DNA from 3 places in the Agarivorans sp. JK6 genome. Region 3 is predicted to be linked to each of the others. Evidence: predicted binding sites of a transcription regulator. Region 3 holds the regulator's gene; each other region holds the start of a gene.

Region 1 (3,279 bases), 640 kb from region 3:
AACTGCGCCATAAAGTTTTTTATTCAAACCACAGGCAACCCCAATTGGGATAGCGATTAAACTGGCTAGTATAAAGCCGGTAAACACTGTATATAAACTGGTAAGTATCTGGTCAAAGAAGGTTTCTTTGCCGGTGTAAGGTCGTATTTTTACTTTTGCATCAGGATTTTTAGCCAGTTTCTTCGCATTGCGAGCCTCTTGGCGTTCATAGAAGGCCTCTTCTTTCGCACGCTCCTCTTTATGCTCAACCACTAAGCCTTGATATTGCTCCCAAACTTGGGCTGGGCCAGGCAAGGTACCTAGGCTAGTTTGTACTTTTGCCGCTGATACACTCCACAACAACAAGAACAAAGCAATGGCCAAAATAGGCAGCCCTATTCGTTCAAATATTTCGGTGCATTGCTGCTTTGGGTTTTCACCGCTGGCCAAGCGAACCACTGGTACCATAGGGCTTAATCCTACAGTTTCTAAAGAGTGAATTAACTTGTCTTTCATCTCTACAACTCCTTTTGCAAATCTCGATGCCGGGCCCTTAAGCCCGGCTGCTCTCAATAACGATTCGGCTTAGATCTTGTCGTCTTTTTTCAGGCCAATCGAAAACTTATCAAGATACGCATTGGGTTTTGAACCATCGTAAACAATGTTATCAATGAAGTGTTTTTGTGGCGGTTTAAAGCCACTCTCGGTAGCAAAATCAGGAAACTCGCTAGCATCAATCACACCATCAGCAATTAGCTCTTTAGCAGCAATTGCGTAAATGTCTGGGCGATATACTTTCTTAGCAATATCCATGTACCAAGAGTCTGGTTTGTTGTCAGAAATTTGTCCCCAACGACGCATCTGCGTTAGGTACCAAATTGCATCACTGTAGTAAGGGTAAGTCGCGTTGTAACGGAAGAACACGTTAAAGTCTGGCACTTCGCGCTTATCGCCTTTTTCGTATTCAAAGGTACCTGTCATACTGTTGGCAATTACGTCGTAATCGGCACCAACATATTGGCTTTTTGAAAGGATCTTAACGGCTTCTGGGCGGTTTTTGTTGTTCTCTTCATCCAACCACTTGGCTGCACGAATCATCGCTTTCACTACGCGAATGTGAGTATTTGGATATTCATCAGCCCAACCTTTACTTACACCAAATACTTTCTCTGGGTTGTTTTTCCAAATCTCATAGTCGGTAACAACTGGAACACCAATGCCTTTAAATACGGCTTGTTGGTTCCAAGGTTCACCCACACAGTAACCGTAGATAGTGCCTGCTTCCATGGTTGATGGCATTTGCGGAGGTGGCGTTACAGACAACAGCGCATCAGCATCAATTTTGCCTGAGGTATCGCCTTTGTGCGGCGCGTAGTAACCAGGGTGAATACCACCAGCAGCTAGCCAGTAACGTAACTCGTAGTTATGCGTAGACACTGGGAAAACCATGCCCATGTTAAATGGCTTACCTTGGTCGATGTAACTATCAACTACCGGCTTAAGCGCGTCGGCTTTAATTGGATGAACAGGTTTGCCATCTTTATGTGGCACGTGCGGCTTCATCTGCGCCCAAATGTCGTTTGATACGGTAATAGCGTTACCGTTTAAGTCCATGCTAAACGCAGTGATAATGTCGGCCTTAGTACCAAAGCCAATGGTTGCCCCTAGAGGTTGTCCAGCCAACATGTGAGCGCCATCTAGCTCACCGGTAATTACGCGGTCCAACAATACTTTCCAGTTAGCTTGTGCTTCTAACTGAACATACAATCCTTCGTCTTCGAAGTAGCCTTTTTCATACGCCACTGCAAGTGGAGCCATGTCGGTAAGTTTAATAAAACCAAACTTAAGATCTTCCTTCTCTGGCTCTCCCACTTCTGCGTGGCTGAAGCCAATAAAACTGGCTGATACCACTGCAGCGGCGATGGTCGTCTTAATGATTTTTTGTAAGCTTAATGGTGCTGATTTCTGCATTCCCTGCTCCTAATACCCATTTGGAAGTAACTAATTTGTGATAACACTTAGGGAGTAGCTAAGGATGTGCCAAGATCTAGATCACATTTTTTTAACACCAAAAATCATTAACTTACAAACACTATTACCCCTAAAGGAGTATTCGTGTTTTTTCATAAAATTCACTAACTTAGAACAGGCACGCACAATATTGGCGCATAAAAAAACCGGCTTAAAGCCGGCTTCTTTTAATTGAGTTTTCTATTAACCAAGAATAGCTAGTAACTCAACTTCAAATACTAGGGCTGCAAAAGGTGGAATTGCTGCACCCGCACCTTGAGAGCCATAAGCAAGCTCTTGAGGAATGTATAGCTTCCATTTATCACCCACTTTCATGCGTTGTAGCGCTTCAGTCCAGCCTTTAATTACGCCATTTACTGGGAATTCTGCAGGTTGACCACGCTGTACAGAGCTATCGAATACTTCACCAGAAATTAAGGTACCTTCATAGTGAACTTGCACTTTGCTGCTAGCACTTGGCGATTCGCCTTCACCTTCAACTAATACTTCGTATTGAAGACCAGATTCAGTTTTATTGATTTCTGGGCGTTTGCCGTTATCAGCTAAGAAGTTTTCGCCTTCAGCCATAGCTTCTTTATGTTGCTCAGCTTTTTTTGCTTCAATTTCTTTAGTAATTTCTTGGAAAGCCGCACTAATAACTGCTTCATCAAGCTGTGGTTGCGCGCCTTGCATTACGTCACGAATACCGTCAAGCATTGCATTCACTTCTAAGCCGTCGAATGCTGCACGCTCAATTTGCTCACCAATTTGAAGGCCGTAGCCGTAACTTGCTTGCGCTGCTGCGCCTTGATATTTATCGCTCATTTGAACTCTTAATTCTGATCGTTAAAAAGAGCCAAAAGATTACCACAAAGTCACTAGAAAAACCGTTGGTCTGCGGCTAAATGCGCCTTTTTTTGAACAAAGTAACTACTGGCAAATTCTACTTGGCGTTGCTCACCAGTAAATTTAAAGCCCATATGGCGATAAAAGCCCTCTGCAAGCGGGTTATCTTGCATCACCCAGCAGAACACATCCTTCTGCGCAGCGCTCTGACAAGCTTGTTCCAATAGAGCTCTACCCCAGCCTTGGCCAATGACATCTGGCTGTAAATACAGTGCCGCTAATTCAATCTCTGGCGTTTGCTTTTCCAGCATTAAAAAACCCTGTATGCCAGTCGTGTTTAATACCCAAATTTGATTTTCTTCACTGCTAAGACGTTGCTGCCACAGTTGCTGATGCAGTTCAAATGGTAGGGCTTGGAACATATCGGAAATGAGTTGCTGAGAG
Region 2 (3,279 bases), 200 kb from region 3:
TCAGGGAAAAAAGACTTTGGCTGATACTGGACAATGCTGGTGACATGACCAGACTCTTTAGCTTCTCGCTCTAGCGGTTTACGCAATACCCCAGCAGAGGGGCTAGCTAGCCAATCCATTTGTTCGGTATCGATCGCCAAGGCTTGGTCAAAATTCATGTTGAGCATAATGGTTCCTAAAAAACGCTGTTAACCATTAGAGTTGCTTGCTTGACAATAAATTTCAAGCTCATGCCCTTAAGCTTGAATTTGTCATTGCCAAGCACTAACGACTGCAGCATGCTAAGGCCGTGTTGTTTTAACTTTGCTAACTCACCGCAGGAATGCTTATGTCTGAATACTTCGCCATTGTAGAGTGGCAACGCCAAACCGATGAAGCTTATACCGACAACCATTACAGCCGAGGCCACCATTGGCACTTTGATGGCGGCCAAACTGTTGCCGCCTCGTCGTCACCGCATGTGGTGCCGCTGCCTTACTCGGTAGAAGCAAACGTTGACCCAGAAGAAGCTTTTGTTGCCTCACTGTCTAGCTGCCATATGTTATTTTTCTTATCCATTGCCGCGAAAAACCGTTTGGTAGTGGATAGCTATGAAGACAAAGCGGTAGGAATAATGGCCTTAAATGAACAAGGAGAAATGGCCATGACAGAGGTAAAGCTCAACCCTAAAGTGATTTTTTCAGGGCAAGAGGTGAGCCTAGCTAAGCTTGAGAAAATGCATCATCAAGCCCACCAGCAATGTTTTATTGCCAACTCCGTGAACAGCAAAATCACCACTAATATTGTGCTGTAGTGCTAAACCAGCCAATAAAAAAAGCCTTGGTGAGACCAAGGCTTTAATGAATAAACAACTAGCTTGTTATTTGCTAAGTCTTTTTCTTGAAACACCAAATCCAAGCATCGCAAACATAGCTAACAAAATAGTACTCGGCTCAGAAACCTGCGTTACCGGCAAAGTGCTCTCTACAATGAAAGTAAGTTTATAATCGATACCTTCCACACATTCAGGGCTATAACCTGGAAAATTAACCACATAGGTTTGTGCACAGGTGTTGCCTTGATCAAGCAGGCTACTCAAGTAAATACCTTCAGTAACATCTAAACTTGGTGCATCAAAGCTTTTGCCATTTAAACCCAAAACCCCATCTTCTAGTTCAGGAATGGTAAAAATTTCTGGCGTTGTAGAACTCTCTTCAAGGAACCAAGTTGGCGCAGTAGCGCCAAATGTAGTTTGTTGGCGATAATCAGGTGAAATAGGTGTGCCGAAGGTCCAATTAATACCAGGCAAGTTGGTTCCCCAATCGATACTGGCTCCCACTAAACGCATACCTGCAGTGATGCCAATATTGAAAACATCTCCGCTGTCCAGCGGGCTGTAAATTGAACCATAAAAGGCGTTCTCACCTTCCACTAAATTGAAAAGTGCAACATCATCGACCCCACCAATGGTGTCAAAATCACCAGCAGGCAAACCACCTTCTGCAACTACATCTGCCTCATCAAAAGACCCATTGTAATCAACAACTATCACTCCAGCGTGGGCGTTACCTAACACCAGTAATAAGCTTAATACCAATGAATGACGTAGATTCAGCATGTTTAATTCCTTTTTAGGATGTAGCAAGTAATTTCCTACATATCACTAAACACGGATGCACTTGTCATACCAAAACACTAATATCTTTTAAAACAAGTAGTTAATAAATAATAAGTGATTCAAAAAAAATATTTGTATAAATAGCTGACATTAAAGCAGTGTTTATAATCTGTAAATTCTAAGATTTTATATTTATTCAGCTTTTAAATGGTGAACTCATCAAGCAGCGCATTTTTCACAGGTAAACAACGCTACCACTCCAAATAACCATTCAACCTCAGCAATGGCAGCGCTAAGGATTAACTTATAAGGTTTTAATGACAATCCAATGCTAGCCGCAATTTACAGAAAAGCGTCGCCATCGATAACGGTACTCTCAATCCATTCATCCTTCGCTATCGGCATTTAGTCCGGCGGTTTTGCCTTTTATCGCATCATGCAGCTGTAAGGGAACATCAATCGTAATCTTGCTCATGTACTCAACTGACAAGGATTGATCATGAAAAAGCTTACTTTAGCCAGCCTACTACTTGTTTGCTCTTATTCAGCAAGCGCTAGCATTAACGAGCAACAACTTGCCTCTTACTTTCAAGCAGCTCAAGGCGACTACTCGCAGCTAGATTCACTGTATAAAGAGTTACAACTCGCCCATCAGCAGCAACCTTCAGACCCTTGGACTTTGTTCTATCTAGGCGGCACCGAGACTCTAAAAGGTGACGATGCTTGGATGCCTTGGAGCAAAATGCGCTACACCGAAGATGGCTTAGCACGCATGGATAAAGCCTTAAATTTGATTGGTGAAGAGCAATGGCAGCAGCAATATCGCTACCTTCCTCAAGCGATATATATGCAGGCAACGGCCGCAGTTACCTTTACCAGCGTGCCAGACTTTTTTAATTACCAAGACCAAGGTATGCAGTTGTTCAAACAAGTACTTAATGACCAGCGCTTTTTGCAATCTCCTGCGCAAGCCACTTCTTGGGTGTACCGCTTTGCTGTAGAGGCGGCCTTAAACAATCAGCAACCGGCACTGGCTCAACAATGGTTTAAGCAACTTAAGCAAAGCGGTGTAAATGATGATTACAGCCAGCTCACCGCGCAGCTAATGGCTAAACAAAACAAGAGCTAAGGACAGAATATGTTGCAATTTAAAGGCTTAAGTAAGTTTTACCAAACCGGCCAAGTAAGCCAGCAGGCGTTAAACAATGTTAATGAACATATTCGAGCTGGTGAAATGATTGCCCTTTGCGGCCCATCAGGCTCAGGCAAAAGCACCTTACTTAATATTTGTGGCTTGTTAGATCTTAGCTACCAAGGCGAGCTGTATTTTGATGGGGTAAAACTGGATAAAGATCCGCAGCATTGTATGCAGCTAAGGCGACAACAGCTGGGCTTTGTATTCCAACGCTTCAACTTGGTGCCTGTAATGAGCGCCTACGAAAACGTAGAGTACCCGCTAATGCTAAATAAAGTGCCTAGCCAACAACGCAAGCAGCGCATTATGCAAATTTTAGATGCAGTAGGCATGGCCGATTTTGCACAAGCTAAACCCGACCGTTTGTCGGGAGGCCAACAACAACGCATTGCTGTGGCACGAGCTTTGATTCACCAGCCACGCTTGGTCATTGCCGATGAACCAACAGCTAGCCTCGACAGCCACACCGCCCACCAAGTTGTAGAGC
Region 3 (3,279 bases):
ATGCTCAACTCAAACAAGAAGAGAGCTTGGTAAAAGGTAAAATGATCAAATACAGCATCAACAAACAAGAAATGGTGGCACAAGGCGACGAAAACAGCCGTGTAACTACTATTTTCCTACCGCAGCAGCTTGACGAACTAACGCCCAAGGAAGACCAGCAATAATGAGTACCCTAATTGCTGAAAACCTAGCTAAAGCCTATAAGGGCCGTAAGGTCGTTAAAAACGTTAGTCTAAATGTAGAAACCGGTAAAATTGTTGGCTTGTTAGGTCCCAATGGCGCTGGCAAAACAACCACTTTTTACATGGTGGTGGGTTTGGTGCCTCGTGACCAAGGCCGAATCCTCATCGATGATGACGATATCTCTAGTACAGCGATGCACACTCGTGCACGTAAAGGCATTGGCTACCTTCCGCAAGAAGCGTCTATCTTTCGCCGCTTATCTGTGGAGAAGAACATTCTTGCCGTATTAGAGACCCGAAAAGACCTCGATAAAGAGCAACAAATTGGTGCGTTAGACGACCTTCTTGAAGAGTTTCACATTGGCCATATTCGCAAAAACCTAGGCATGAGCTTGTCAGGTGGTGAACGCCGGAGAGTTGAGATTGCTAGAGCTCTAGCCGCCGCACCTAAGTTTATTTTGCTTGACGAACCCTTCGCAGGGGTAGATCCTATTTCTGTTATCGATATTAAAAAGATCATTGAACACCTACGTGATCGCGGTCTAGGTGTACTAATTACCGACCACAATGTTCGAGAAACTCTCGATGTTTGTGAGCATGCCTATATCGTTAGCCAAGGCGAATTGATAGCCTCAGGAAAGCCAGAAGAAATTCTCGAAAACGAACATGTGAAACGAGTTTATCTCGGAGAACAATTCAAGCTATAGTTAAAGTGCAAGTTTAAAAAAAGACAATAAGAAGAAGGAACAGCGGTAGTTAATGAAAGCATCTTTGCAGTTGCGTCTTGGTCAGCAGTTAACCATGACCCCCCAGTTACAACAGGCCATTCGCTTACTCCAGCTTTCAACACTGGATTTACAGCAAGAGATTCAAGAGGCTCTGGAAAGTAACCCTCTGCTTGAGGCGGATGAGTCTCACGCCAGTGATAGTGACGCAACCGACGCTAAATCTGCCAACGAGAAGTCTACCGAGGCCGAATCCACTGCGGACATAGACAACAGTCAAATTGAAGCAGGCGATGCCATTAACCAAGAAACTGTTTCTGACGACCTTCCTGTTGACTCTACTTGGGACGATATCTACAGCGCCAGCTCTGCCCCAGCCAGCTCATCTGGCAGCGCCGTGAGCGATGACAACGATATGTTGTTTCAGGGCGAAACTGTCGACTCTTTACAAGACCACTTATTGTGGCAAATGCAACTCACTCCATTTAGTGAAGTAGACCAAGCCATTGCTTTAGCCATTATTGATGCGGTAGATGAATCGGGCTACCTCACCCAAGACTGTGAGCAGCTACTAGAAGGCTTACGTTCAAGCGATAACAATGACTTAGATGTAGAGCTAGATGAAGTAGAAGCAGTACTTAAACGCATCCAACATTTCGACCCCGTTGGTATAGCAGCGCGCTCGCTGCAAGAGTGTTTACTAATCCAATTAAGCCGTTTTGCCGAAGACACACCTTGGCTAAATGAAGCCAAAGATGTAGTTTCAAATCACATAGATGTATTAGCTAATCGCGATTTTCGTCTATTAGCCCGCAAAACCAAACTTAAAGAAGACCAGCTACGCGAAGTCATGCGTTTGATTCATACGCTTGAACCTCGGCCTGGTAACGCGGTTGAGCCTAATCAAGCCCAGTATGTTATCCCGGATGTATCGGTTGTAAAACGCCAAGGTCGCTGGGTTGTAGAACTCAATCCAGATGCAATGCCTAAGTTGCGTGTTAACTCCCACTATGCATCTTTAAGTAAAACCTCTACCAACGCTAACGATACCCAGTTTATTCGTAGCCACTTACAAGAAGCCAAGTGGTTTATTAAAAGTATCGAGAGCCGCAACGAAACCCTATTAAAAGTATCCAACTGCATTGTTCATCATCAACAGGCGTTTTTTGAGTATGGCGAAGAAGCCATGAAGCCAATGGTACTGAACGATGTTGCAGAAGCTGTAGAAATGCATGAATCCACCATTTCCCGGGTAACCACCCAAAAATTCATGCATACACCTCGCGGCATCTTCGAGCTTAAGTATTTCTTTTCTAGCCATGTGGCTACCGATGGCGGGGGTGAGTGCTCATCAACCGCTATTCGTGCATTAATCAAGAAACTGGTAGCTGCCGAAAATACCAGTAAACCACTCAGCGACAGCAAAATTGCTGATATTTTGGCAGATCAGGGGATCAAGGTGGCAAGACGTACGATTGCTAAATATCGTGAGTCTTTAGCAATTCCACCTTCTAACCAACGTAAGAGCCTTATCTAAGGCCACTAAAAGGGGAAGATATCTATGCAAATTAACCTTACTGGACACCACGTAGAAATAACTGAATCTTTGAAAGAATATGTCCACACCAAGTTTGCCAAACTCACCCGACGATTCGATCAGATCAATAACGTTCACGTCATCCTCAACGTAGAAAAACTGAACCAAATTGCTGAAGCCACATTACATTTAAACGGCGGCGAAGTATTTGCAACCTCTGAGCATTCTGACATGTATGCCGCCATCGACAGTCTGATTGATAAACTTGATCGCCAAGTCATCAAACATAAAGAAAAACTTAACAAACGTTAGCCACCCCCATGCAACTAAATAAAGTACTTAGCTTGGACTGCACCCAAAGTGCAGTTCAATGCTCTTCAAAAAAACGCGCCCTAGAAATAGTAAGCGAACTGGCCGCCAAGCAGCTTGATACCACTACTCAATGCATTTTTGAAAGCTTGTTAAATCGAGAAAAAATGGGCAGTACAGGTATTGGCCAAGGCATCGCTATTCCTCATGGCCGTATCGACAATCAGCATCAAGCCACAGCGGTTTTCTTGCGTTGCGATCCCCCTATTTCCTTCGATGCTATAGATAACAAGCCGGTAGACTTGGTATTTGCATTACTAGTACCCGAAGATCAATGTAAGCAACATCTTAATACTCTAGCTCAAGTAGCTGAAAAACTTAACGATAAGCAAATATGTAAACAACTTCGTTGTGCACAAAGTGATGACGAATTGTACGACATCATGGTAGCCTAATACTCTAATCAGCCTTAGGGATTATCATGGAACTGATCATCGTTAGTGGGCGCTCGGGTTCAGGTAAAACC

Evidence for each region. Region 3 encodes sigma-54, which starts transcription at its own class of promoters, with help from an activator protein. Its sites were predicted from a motif close to GTTGGCACGNNNNTNGNNT; they were not measured.
Region 1: the regulator sigma-54 is predicted to act here: its motif matches at 2,006-2,024, upstream of OV592_RS15525 (CmpA/NrtA family ABC transporter substrate-binding protein).
Region 2: the regulator sigma-54 is predicted to act here: its motif matches at 1,653-1,671, upstream of OV592_RS17470 (PEP-CTERM sorting domain-containing protein).

Annotation. Positions count from the first base shown of each region.
Region 1 is NZ_CP113525.1:3,345,595-3,348,873, forward strand. It holds gene OV592_RS15520 (ABC transporter permease) at 1-495, opposite strand, end outside; gene OV592_RS15525 (CmpA/NrtA family ABC transporter substrate-binding protein) at 565-1,950, opposite strand; gene OV592_RS15530 (FKBP-type peptidyl-prolyl cis-trans isomerase) at 2,194-2,814, opposite strand; gene OV592_RS15535 (GNAT family N-acetyltransferase) at 2,868-3,279, opposite strand, start outside.
Region 2 is NZ_CP113525.1:3,786,416-3,789,694, forward strand. It holds gene OV592_RS17460 (cupin domain-containing protein) at 1-167, opposite strand, end outside; gene OV592_RS17465 (OsmC family protein) at 329-793, shown strand; gene OV592_RS17470 (PEP-CTERM sorting domain-containing protein) at 860-1,597, opposite strand; gene OV592_RS17475 (hypothetical protein) at 2,097-2,726, shown strand; gene OV592_RS17480 (ABC transporter ATP-binding protein) at 2,736-3,279, shown strand, end outside.
Region 3 is NZ_CP113525.1:3,983,256-3,986,534, forward strand. It holds gene lptA (lipopolysaccharide transport periplasmic protein LptA) at 1-164, shown strand, start outside; gene lptB (LPS export ABC transporter ATP-binding protein) at 164-889, shown strand; gene OV592_RS18350 (RNA polymerase factor sigma-54) at 942-2,444, shown strand; gene hpf (ribosome hibernation promoting factor) at 2,469-2,756, shown strand; gene ptsN (PTS IIA-like nitrogen regulatory protein PtsN) at 2,765-3,208, shown strand; gene rapZ (RNase adapter RapZ) at 3,235-3,279, shown strand, end outside.